Regions from separate parts of the Telluria sp. ZB2R32 genome, predicted to be linked through region 1. Evidence: predicted binding sites of a transcription regulator. Region 1 holds the regulator's gene; each other region holds the start of a gene.
The links. Region 1 encodes LexA, which represses DNA repair genes until DNA is damaged. Its sites were predicted from a motif close to ACTGTATNNNNATACAGT; they were not measured.

Region 1 (3,243 bases):
ATGATGTGAAACACCAGGGCTTTACTGTTGCGATTCTTTTTGGCCAGGAATCCCGTGAACTGGTGGGCGGCACCCAATTCCGCGCTGGCGAAGCGGCCCGAAATCTCACCCGCGGCGAACGCGGAAATTTCGAACTGGACCAGCCTCTCGACCCCTGCCTCGACCTGCTGCGAACTGTGCATCAGGATCGCCGAGACAACCGGCACGCCGGCGGGGGTGTAGCGCAGTACGTCGCGTTCAGCGATGGTGGCGACGACTTGTAACTGGTTCACTTCTTCAACGCGGGGCACGCGGCCCGTTCACGCTTCCTGGCAAAAAAATTAGGCAGCAGCTGGGGCTGAAGCTGCGGCAGCCGCTGGGGCTTCCGAGCGGTGGCTCTTGGCCGCGTCTTCGCGCTGGACCGACTTCATCATTGGCGATGGAGCGGTTTCAGCTTTCTTCATCTTCACGGTCAGATGACGCAGCACGGCATCATTGAACTTGAATGCGGTTTCCAGCTCGACCAGGGTCTCGTTGTCGCACTCGATGTTCATGCAGATGTAGTGTGCCTTCGGCAGCTTCTGGATCGAGTAAGCCATCTGGCGACGGCCCCAGTCTTCGACGCGATGGATGTTACCGCCGCGCGCGGTGACGCTGGCCTTGTAACGCTCGATCATCGCCGGGACTTGCTCGCTTTGGTCCGGGTGGACGATAAAAACGATTTCATAATGACGCATGCAACACTCCTTGAGGACGTTTAAACAAATGCCCACCTCGGCGTCAAGACGAGTGTGGGAAGGGAAAGCCGGCAATTATAGCGCGACTACGGCATTGGCGCAATCACCGGCGAACTCCGGCAAGCCGTCGTCCCTGCGCGACACTTGCCGGGCAGGAATCGCACAGTGCGTGACAAATAATCAGAATTCCCCTTGCATTCCCCTAAATACTGTACAAAAATACAGTCTACTCATACAACCATGCCGTAACACCATGCTCAAGCTCACCGCAAGGCAAGAACAGATCCTCAACCTGATCAAGGAAGCGATCGACAATACCGGCTTTCCGCCGACCCGCGCCGAAATCGCCAGGGAGTTGGGCTTCAAGTCGGCCAACGCAGCCGAAGAACACCTGCAAGCCCTGGCGCGCAAAGGCGCCATCGAAATCGTCTCCGGCACCTCGCGCGGCATCCGACTGATCGGCGCCCCGGCAAGCACACCGGCGCCGCTGCCGGTGCCGCACGTCCCGGCCGCCCTGCTGATGTCGCTGCCGCTGGTCGGCCGCGTGGCGGCGGGTTCGCCGATCCTGGCGCAGGAACACGTCGAAGCCACCTACAACATCGACCCGGCCATGTTCGGCGCGCGTCCCGACTTCCTGCTGAAGGTGCGCGGCTGGTCGATGCGCGACGCCGGCATCATGGATGGCGACTTCCTCGCCGTCAAAAAGATCGACAGCGCCAAGAATGGCCAGATCGTGGTCGCCCGCATCGGCGACGACGTCACCGTCAAGCGCTATCGCAAGACCGGCGAAACGATCGAACTGCTGCCGGAAAACCCGGACTTCACGGTCATCCGCGTCGAACCGGGCGACGAGTTCGCGCTCGAAGGCCTGGCAGTGGGCTTGATGCGCAGCTGGCACTGACCGCTTCCGCACCTACATGACAAAAAAGGCCGCGTCAGCGGCCTTTTCCTTTGGTGTTTCCTATCTGCCCGACGGGGCGTAGTTGCGCTTGCGCGCCTCGATATCGCGCGCCCGCTCTTCGGATGGCGCGGTGCCGACGATGGCGTTGTGTTCCTTCACATACGCATCGGTGGCACTGCGCCAGGCGGCGATGTCTGCCAGTGCCAGCTTGGCGCCGATACGGGCTTCTTCCTTGGCCGAGGCCAATACCTCGTCGAAACGGGCCGTTGCCGCCGCCGTTTCGGCGGGCGTGAGCAGCGCGGCGATCGCGGCCGGCATGCGTTTCGCCAACGGTTCAGCCGCGTTCAGGGTGGCGATATAGTCGTTGTAGCAGGTTTGCCACTTCTCGATACGCGCCGCGATCCGATCGATCTCGTCGTTCTGCTTCGATACCGCCGGCAGCCGTGGGACGACACAGCGGGAAAGGCCCGCCTTGATGTCTTCGCCATCGTAGCGCTTGACCCAATGCTCGATCTCGGCACGCTGCGCCGTGCGCGCCTTGATGCGCTCCAGGCTGGCGGCGGCGCCGGTGTTGCCTTTGGCGGCCGCCTTGGCGAACCAGGCCGCCGCCTTCTCCTCGTCGACCTGGCCGGCTTCGCCACTCAGGTAGAGCTCGCCCAGGCGCTGCTGGGCGGCGGGGTTACCGGCATTGCCGAGCTTGGTGTAGAGACGCATCGCCTCGGGAACAGCCTTACGCGCCAACAGGGCGTTGGCGTCGGCAAGTTCGTCGGCGTGGGCGGGAATGGCAAGGCAGAATGCCAGCGACAGCAGGAGTTTTTTCATGGGGAACAGGTTTGCTCGAATGCACGATAATACCCCGCAGCCCCGCCCGACTCAACCTTGACGTCAGCGCCCGCTATTGGATGGGGCTACCGGCGCTGGCGGCGGTGGTGGGTTAAATGTACGCAACTGTTCCATCTGGCGCCGCTGATTGTCGACGATAAGACGCGTCTCTTCGCGGGTCGCGCGCTCGGTGCGCTCGTTTTCTTCCTTGACGTAGCGGCCCGTCGCCGATTCCCATGCAAGCTGCTGCCGCTTCACGGTGTCCGCGTCGCGTTCGCTCTGGGTCAGCACAGTCCGGTAGACCGACTCGATGTGCGTGCGTGCGCTCTCGATTTCGCGCGGGGTCATCATGTCGAGCACGTCGGCGGGAATGCGCTTTGCGATCGGCGCCGTCGCGTTCAGGTTGGCAACAAAACCGTTATAGCAAATGCGCCAGCCCTCGATTGCCGTGCGGGTGGCGCCGACATCGGCATTGGTGGTCGATACGGCGGGAATGACAGGAGATGGGCAGGCGAACTGGCCGGAACGCAGGTCGGCGCCATCGTATTGGCCCGTCCAATAGGCGATCTCGCCGCCACGCGTCTTGCGGCGCTCGAGGGCCGCGAGGGCTTCCCTGGCGTCGGCGTTGCCGCCCGCGGCGGATTTCTCGAACCAGCGCCGGGCGGCTTCCAGGTCTTGTGGAGTGCCGTCGCCGAACCACACCATTTCGCCGAGACGGAACTGGGCGTCGGCATTGCCGGCATTGGCCAGCCGGGTGTAGAGCGGCAAGGCCTTGCCGAACTCGTTCGCCATCAGGTATCTATT
Region 2 (3,243 bases), 160 kb from region 1:
CTGCTGGCGATCGTGGTGCTGCTGCCGATCCCGCTGGGGAACATGCTGCCGGCGCTGGCGATCAGCATGCTGGCGCTGGGCATCCTGGAACGCGACGGCTACTGGATCGTCGGCGGCCTGGCGGTGGCCGCGGCGTCGGCGGTGCTGGTGTCGGGCGTGGTGTTCGCCGCGGTGCAGGCGGGGCTGTTCGTCCTGATGAAGTATCTAGCGTAGGGTCGCTTCCTCGATCGCCGTTTCCTTGCTGACTTCGGCGACCTGCGCATCGTCCTCGGTCAGGCGCGTCGTCTTCCAGCTGCCGCGCGCGAACCATGCCACCGAGATCAGCGCCACCGCCACGTTGGTAACCGGGAAGGACCACCACAGCCCGTCCGCGCCCAGGCTCGTGTGCTTGCCCAGCACGTAGGCGATCGGGAACTGGATCATCCATTGTGAGACCATGGCGATGATCATCGCACCGAGCATGTTGCCGGAGGCGCGGAAGGCCGACACGATGCACAGCTGGATGCCGATGCCGCCCCAGGCCAGGCACATGATGCGGATGAAATGGGCGCCGCCGGCGATCACGTCCGGATCGTCCGGGATGAAGAAGCGCACCAGCCAGGGCGCGCACAGCCAGGCAATGCCGCCCAAGAGCGTCAGGATGACGAAGCTGACCACGGTGCCGAGCCAGGTGATGCGTTCGGCGCGCTCGACATTGCCGGCGCCGATGTTCTGGCCGACCAGCGTCGCCACCGCCATCGCCACGCCCATCACGGGAATCGTGATCACCTGCAGGATGTTGGAGCCGACGCCGTAGGTGGCGGCCGACTCGGAAGGCGTCGGTCAACTGGTAGTCGGTGTGCAGCAGGTTAGCCAGGATATGCGTGTGATTCTGGTAAATAAAGGTAGGAGGGCAGGGGATTGGCCGCCACCGGATAAGGGCGGCCTGATGCACCGGTGCCCGATGGGCTGATTACTGCTGGCGCTTTTTCTCTTCCTGTTTCACCTTCTTCGCCTCCTTTTTTTCTTTCGCAGTCTTGGCCGGTTCCTTCTTGGTCGATTTCTTGGCGTCCTGGCTTTTACTCATGGCTTCTCTCCGGTTGGTTTTACGTTAAGACGACGTGCTTTTTTCGGCACCTATTGGTTCGGCACTTCGTCGATATTCATTTACCAATTTATACGCAAAACGCATCAGGTCGAGCGCACCGTAGACGAATACGCGTTTCCTCTTCAGGCAAGTTTCTTATATCCGCACGGAAATCAATTGCTAAGTTGATCTCGTCGGTTATACTGTGTTTTTATACAGTAGTTTGTGAACTCACATCTTCACCTGCCGATGCCGTCACCGCCACCCTTGCCGCCGACGCAGAATTTGCCTGCGCATTTGCCTGCGCATTTGCCTGCGCATTTGCCTGCGCATTTGCCTAATTATGCGGAGCTGTTCTGCCTCTCGAATTTCTCTTTCCTGCAAGGCGCATCGCACGCCGAGGAACTGGTGGAGCGGGCAGTGCGGCTGGGCTACGCGGCGCTGGCGCTGACCGACGAGTGTTCGCTGGCCGGCGTGGTGCGCGCCCATGCCGAAGCCAAAAAGGCCGCATTGCCCTTCATCGTCGGCGCCCATTTTCATTTACGCCATCCGGGTGGCGACCCGGCGCTGTCGCTGATCCTGCTGGCCCAGAACCGCAACGGCTACGGCAACCTGTCCGAGTTCATCACGCTGGGGCGTACGCGGGCCGAGAAGGGCGCCTATTTCCTCACGCCGGACGACATCGCGGCTCCGCCGCCGGAGTTCGCGCACCTGCAGGGCATGCCCGGCTGCCTGGCGATCCTGCTTCCCGCGTATCCCGGCCACGAACCGAAGGACGTCGACCGCCTGCACGACCAGGCCAAGTGGGTGGCAGCCCAGTTCCCGGGGCGCGCCTGGCTCGGCCTGGTGCTGCTGCACCGCGCCTTCGACGAAGCGCACCAGGCGACGGTCGAGGAAGTCGGCTGGCAGCACCGCCTGCCCATCGCCGCCCTTGGCCACGTGGTGATGCACGTGCGCTCGCGCAAACCCTTGCAGGACACGCTCACCGCCACGCGCCTGAACAAACCGGTGGCCGAATGCGGCTACGGCCTGGCGCAGAACGCCGAACAGCACCTGCGCGCGCGCCTGCGCCTGGCGAACATCTATTCGCGCGCGGCGCTGAACGAGACACTCCGTATCGCTTCCTTGTGTACCTTCTCGCTCGACGAGCTGCGCTACGAATACCCGAACGAAGTCGTCCCCAAAGGCCACACCGCGTCGAGTTTCCTGCGCGCCGAAACCTATATCGGCGCGCACCGGCGTTTCAGGGAAGGCATTCCGGCCAAGGTGCAGGCGCAGGTCGAGCACGAGCTGGGGCTGATTGCCGAGATGGGTTACGAACACTACTTCCTTACCGTCTACGACATCGTCCACTTCGCGCGCTCGAACAACATTCTGTGCCAGGGCCGCGGTTCGGCCGCCAATTCGGCGGTGTGCTACTGCCTCGGCATCACCGAGGTCGATCCGGCACGCGCCAACCTGCTGTTCGAACGCTTCATCTCGAAGGAACGCAACGAGCCGCCCGACATCGACGTCGACTTCGAGCACCAGCGCCGTGAGGAGGTCATCCAGTACATCTACAACAAGTACGGCCGCACCCGCGCCGCGCTGGCGGCGGTCGTCATCAGCTACCGCCCGAAAAGCGCGCTACGCGACAGCGGGCGGGCGCTCGGCGTCGATCTCGGCATCATCGAAAAGGTCTGCAAAAGCCACCGCTGGTTCGACAGCAAGGCCGATTTGCTCAACCGCCTGGCCGAGAGTGGCCTCGACCCGGAAGCGCCGCTGTCGCGCCAGTGGGCGATCCTGGCCACGCAATTGCTGAACTTCCCGCGCCACCTGTCGCAGCATCCGGGCGGCTTCGTCATCGCCCGGGGCAAGCTGTCGCGCCTGGTGCCGATCGAGAACGCGGCGATGGCCGATCGCAGCGTCATCCAGTGGGACAAGAACGACCTCGAGGAACTCGGCCTGATGAAGGTCGACGTGCTGGCGCTGGGCATGCTGTCGATGCTGCGGCGCGCCCTGGAACTGGTCAGCCTACGCCACGGCAGCCTCTTCGAAATGCAGGACATCCCGCCCGACGACAAAGCCACCTACGACATGATCTGCGCGGCCGACACGGTGGGCGTGTTCCAGATCGAGTCGCGCGCGCAAATGAGCATGCTGCCGCGGATGAAGCCGCGCGTGTTCTACGACCTCGT
Region 3 (3,243 bases), on a different contig from region 1:
AAGCGCACCGGACCGGACGCCACCAGTTCGGTGGCGTCGTACGCATTCCAGCTGGCCTTGTCCGCTCCCAGGTAGCCGGAAAAGGCCTTGTCGCCCCAGGGGCAGCGCGTCGGGGCGGCGATCGGCGCAAAGGCCGAGACCGAGCGGAACAGCGTCGGGTTGCGCAGGGCTAGCACCAGCGCGCCGTGCCCGCCCATCGAATGGCCGAAGATACCGCAGCGTTCGGCGTCGAGGCCGAATTCGCGCAGCACCAGTTCGCGCAGTTCGAGGATGTAGCTGTACATGCGGTAATGCCGCGACCACGGCTCCTGCGTCGCGTCGACGTAGAAGCCGGCGCCCACGCCGAAGTCCCAGCTGTCGGTTTCGCCAGGAACGTTGGCGCCGCGCGGGCTGGTGTCGGGCATGACCAGCGCCAGGCCTTCCTCGGCCGCCACGCGCTGGGCGCCGCCCTTGATGGCGAACGTTTCTTCGGTGCAGGTCAGGCCGGCGAGGTAGAGCATGACCGGCAGCCCCTTGGCCTCGAAGCCGGGCGGCAGGTAGATCGAAAAGCGCATCGGCAGGCCGATGGCGCTGGAATCGTGCTGGTAGAAGCGCTGGACGCCACCGAAACAGGCGTGTTCGCTGAGGAGAGTAAGCATGGAGGGCTCCGGGTGGTCAGGGTGGTCGATGCTGCAAGTATGCCAGTTCGACAAGCCGCATGCCGGGCTCGGGTGCATAAATGGGAGGGACGGGCCTGATGGCCCGCCCGGCATGTAGTCACGCCACTGTCATGATCGGCGCGTACGCTGCGGGAGTGCTTGCAGAACGGACTTAGCCGCCGCCGATCCCGCGCATGACGCGTCCGCTGCCGCCGCACTGCGGACAGGATTTGCCGTCGGCCAGCTTGCCGCTGCCGGCGCAGGCTTCGCAAACGTCTTCGCCGGCACCAGGCGTGCCAGGAGATGCTTCGTCGCCGGGGTTCAGGTCGGGTTCGGGAGTCGTGCTCATGGAAGCCTCGCAGGTGGTTGGAGTGCAGGCGATTCTATGCCGTTCGCCGGGAAGGCGGCGCCCGCTTGAGTTGGCGACCGACACCTGATCGATGTACACGTCCGGGCAACAATTTGTTGTTTTCGATAGGAAGTTGACATTGACATCCAACCGGTTTGAGGAATACTTCTCAGGGCAAAAACATCAACCCGACGGAACGAGGTCACGATGGAAAACGTTGAATGCGAGGGGGCGGTGCTGCTACCGGCCATCGAGGCCCGAACCGACGCACGCCGCCGCGTGATCGTCGATGCCGGCATCGCGGTGCAGGGCAGCAGCAACACCATGTCCGCGGTCGAGTACCTGCGTACGCGCGATATTCGTGGGCACGTCATCGAGCGGGTCTTACTTGAACCGCACCGGCGCCGCTCCGGCGCTTGAAGTTTCCAGAGGTCAGCTTTTTTCGATATCAAAGCGTCATTTTTGTTGCGCTCGGCTACTAGCGCTTATACACAAAAATTTCTTTTTTTTTATCTTTTGTGCATCTTGGGTTAGTCATGCACATGATCTCGCAAGTCATTGATTTCTTTTGAATTGACGCTTGCCCGTCGAATGGGCAAGTTATTGAAAGCCGCATCCTGACGGCATTTCAGGCTGTCAAGCCCTGTCTTTTCCACAAAGTTATTCACAGACTTTGTGGATATCCGGAAAAGTTCTTTAGTTACGGCCACTTAGCGCGTGTGGATCGTGTACTACGCGAACTCGACCCAACGCGGGCGCGACCTTTTTACGACAGAGCAGGCGCTAACGGGCGCAAAATGCACTTGCGAAGCCTTACTGGACAAATGTACAGTGGCGGTGTTTTTTCATTGCCATCCACCTTATGTCTGCTGCCAGCCTTGCGCCTCCTGTCGACGATCCCTTCGCCAGCCTGAATCCCGAACAGCGCGCAGCGGTCGAACACGACATCGGCGCGCCTGCCAGCCGGCCGTTGCTGGTGGTGGCCGGCGCCGGTTCCGGCAAGACGAATACGCTGGCGCACCGGGTGGCGCGCCTGATCATGGATGGCGCCGATCCGCAGCGCATCCTGCTGCTGACCTTCTCGCGGCGCGCCGCCAATGAGATGGCCCAGTGCGCCGGCAATGTGCTGCAGCGGATCATGGGCGGACGCACCGACGGCGCCGCCACGCTGCCGTGGGCCGGCACCTTCCACAGCATCGGTGCGCGCCTGCTGCGCGAATTCTCGGGACGCATCGGCCTCGACGAATCGTTCACGATCCACGACCGCGGCGATTCCGAAGACCTGATGGGACTGGTGCGCCACGAGATCGGGCTGACCGGGACTGCCAAGCGCTTCCCGCTGAAAGGCACCTGTCTGTCGATCTATTCGCGCGTCGTCAATTCGCGCGAGCCGCTCGACCTGGTCTTGCAGAGCACCTTTCCCTGGTGCTGCGAGTGGGAAGCCGAGCTGAAACGCCTGTTCGGCGCCTACGTCGACGCCAAGCAGGAGCAGAACGTGCTCGACTACGACGACCTGCTGCTGTTCTGGGCCGAGATGGCGGCCGACCCCGAACTGGGGCCGGAAATCGGCAGCCTGTTCGACCACGTGCTGGTCGACGAATACCAGGATACCAACCGCCTGCAGGCGGCGATCATCACCGGCATGAAGCCGGGCGGAGAAGGGGTGATGGTGGTCGGCGACGATGCCCAGTCGATCTATTCCTTCCGCGGCGCGACGGTGCGCAACATCCTCGATTTTCCGGCGCAGTTCTCGCAGCCGGCGCGGGTCATTACGCTCGACCGCAATTACCGCTCGACCCAGCCGATCCTGGACGCCTCGAACGCCGTGATCGCCGCCGCGCTCGAACGCCACGCCAAGACGCTGTGGACCGACAAGGTCGCCAGCAGCCTGCCGCAACTGGTCCTGATCCCGGACGAGGCCGAGCAGGCGCGCTGGGTCTGCAACCGCATCCTCGAGCAGCGCGAAGCGGGCATCAAGCTCACTACCCAGGCGGTGCTGTTTCGCGCCACCAGCCACAGCGCGGCACTCGAACTCGAACTCATGCGCCGCAATATCCCGTTCGTGAAATTCGGCGGGCTGAAATTCCTGGAAGCCGCGCACATCAAGGACGTGCTGGCAGTGCTGCGCTTTGCCCAGAACCCGAACGGGCGCATGGCCGGGTTCCGGGTACTGCAACTGATTCCGGGGATCGGCCCGGCCACGGCCACGCGCCTGCTCGACGCGGTGGCCACGGCGCCGGAAGCGCTGCACGCGGT

Region 2: a site for LexA is predicted at 1,269-1,286, ahead of AC56LG_RS09695 (error-prone DNA polymerase). Genes of this name have one in related genera too.
Region 3: a site for LexA is predicted at 1,803-1,820, ahead of AC56LG_RS18795 (ATP-dependent helicase). Genes of this name have one in related genera too.

The regions. Positions count from the first base shown of each region.
Region 1 is NZ_JCASIG010000003.1:235,749-238,991, reverse strand. It holds gene priB (primosomal replication protein N) at 1-272, opposite strand, end outside; gene rpsF (30S ribosomal protein S6) at 321-716, opposite strand; gene lexA (transcriptional repressor LexA) at 970-1,617, shown strand; gene AC56LG_RS10405 (sel1 repeat family protein) at 1,678-2,439, opposite strand; gene AC56LG_RS10400 (tetratricopeptide repeat protein) at 2,503-3,243, opposite strand, start outside.
Region 2 is NZ_JCASIG010000003.1:77,518-80,760, forward strand. It holds gene AC56LG_RS09685 (exopolysaccharide biosynthesis protein) at 1-213, shown strand, start outside; partial or broken gene AC56LG_RS09690 (MATE family efflux transporter) at 205-801, opposite strand; gene AC56LG_RS09695 (error-prone DNA polymerase) at 1,400-3,243, shown strand, end outside.
Region 3 is NZ_JCASIG010000006.1:271,425-274,667, reverse strand. It holds gene fghA (S-formylglutathione hydrolase) at 1-638, opposite strand, end outside; gene AC56LG_RS18805 (hypothetical protein) at 811-987, opposite strand; gene AC56LG_RS18800 (hypothetical protein) at 1,195-1,407, shown strand; gene AC56LG_RS18795 (ATP-dependent helicase) at 1,850-3,243, shown strand, end outside.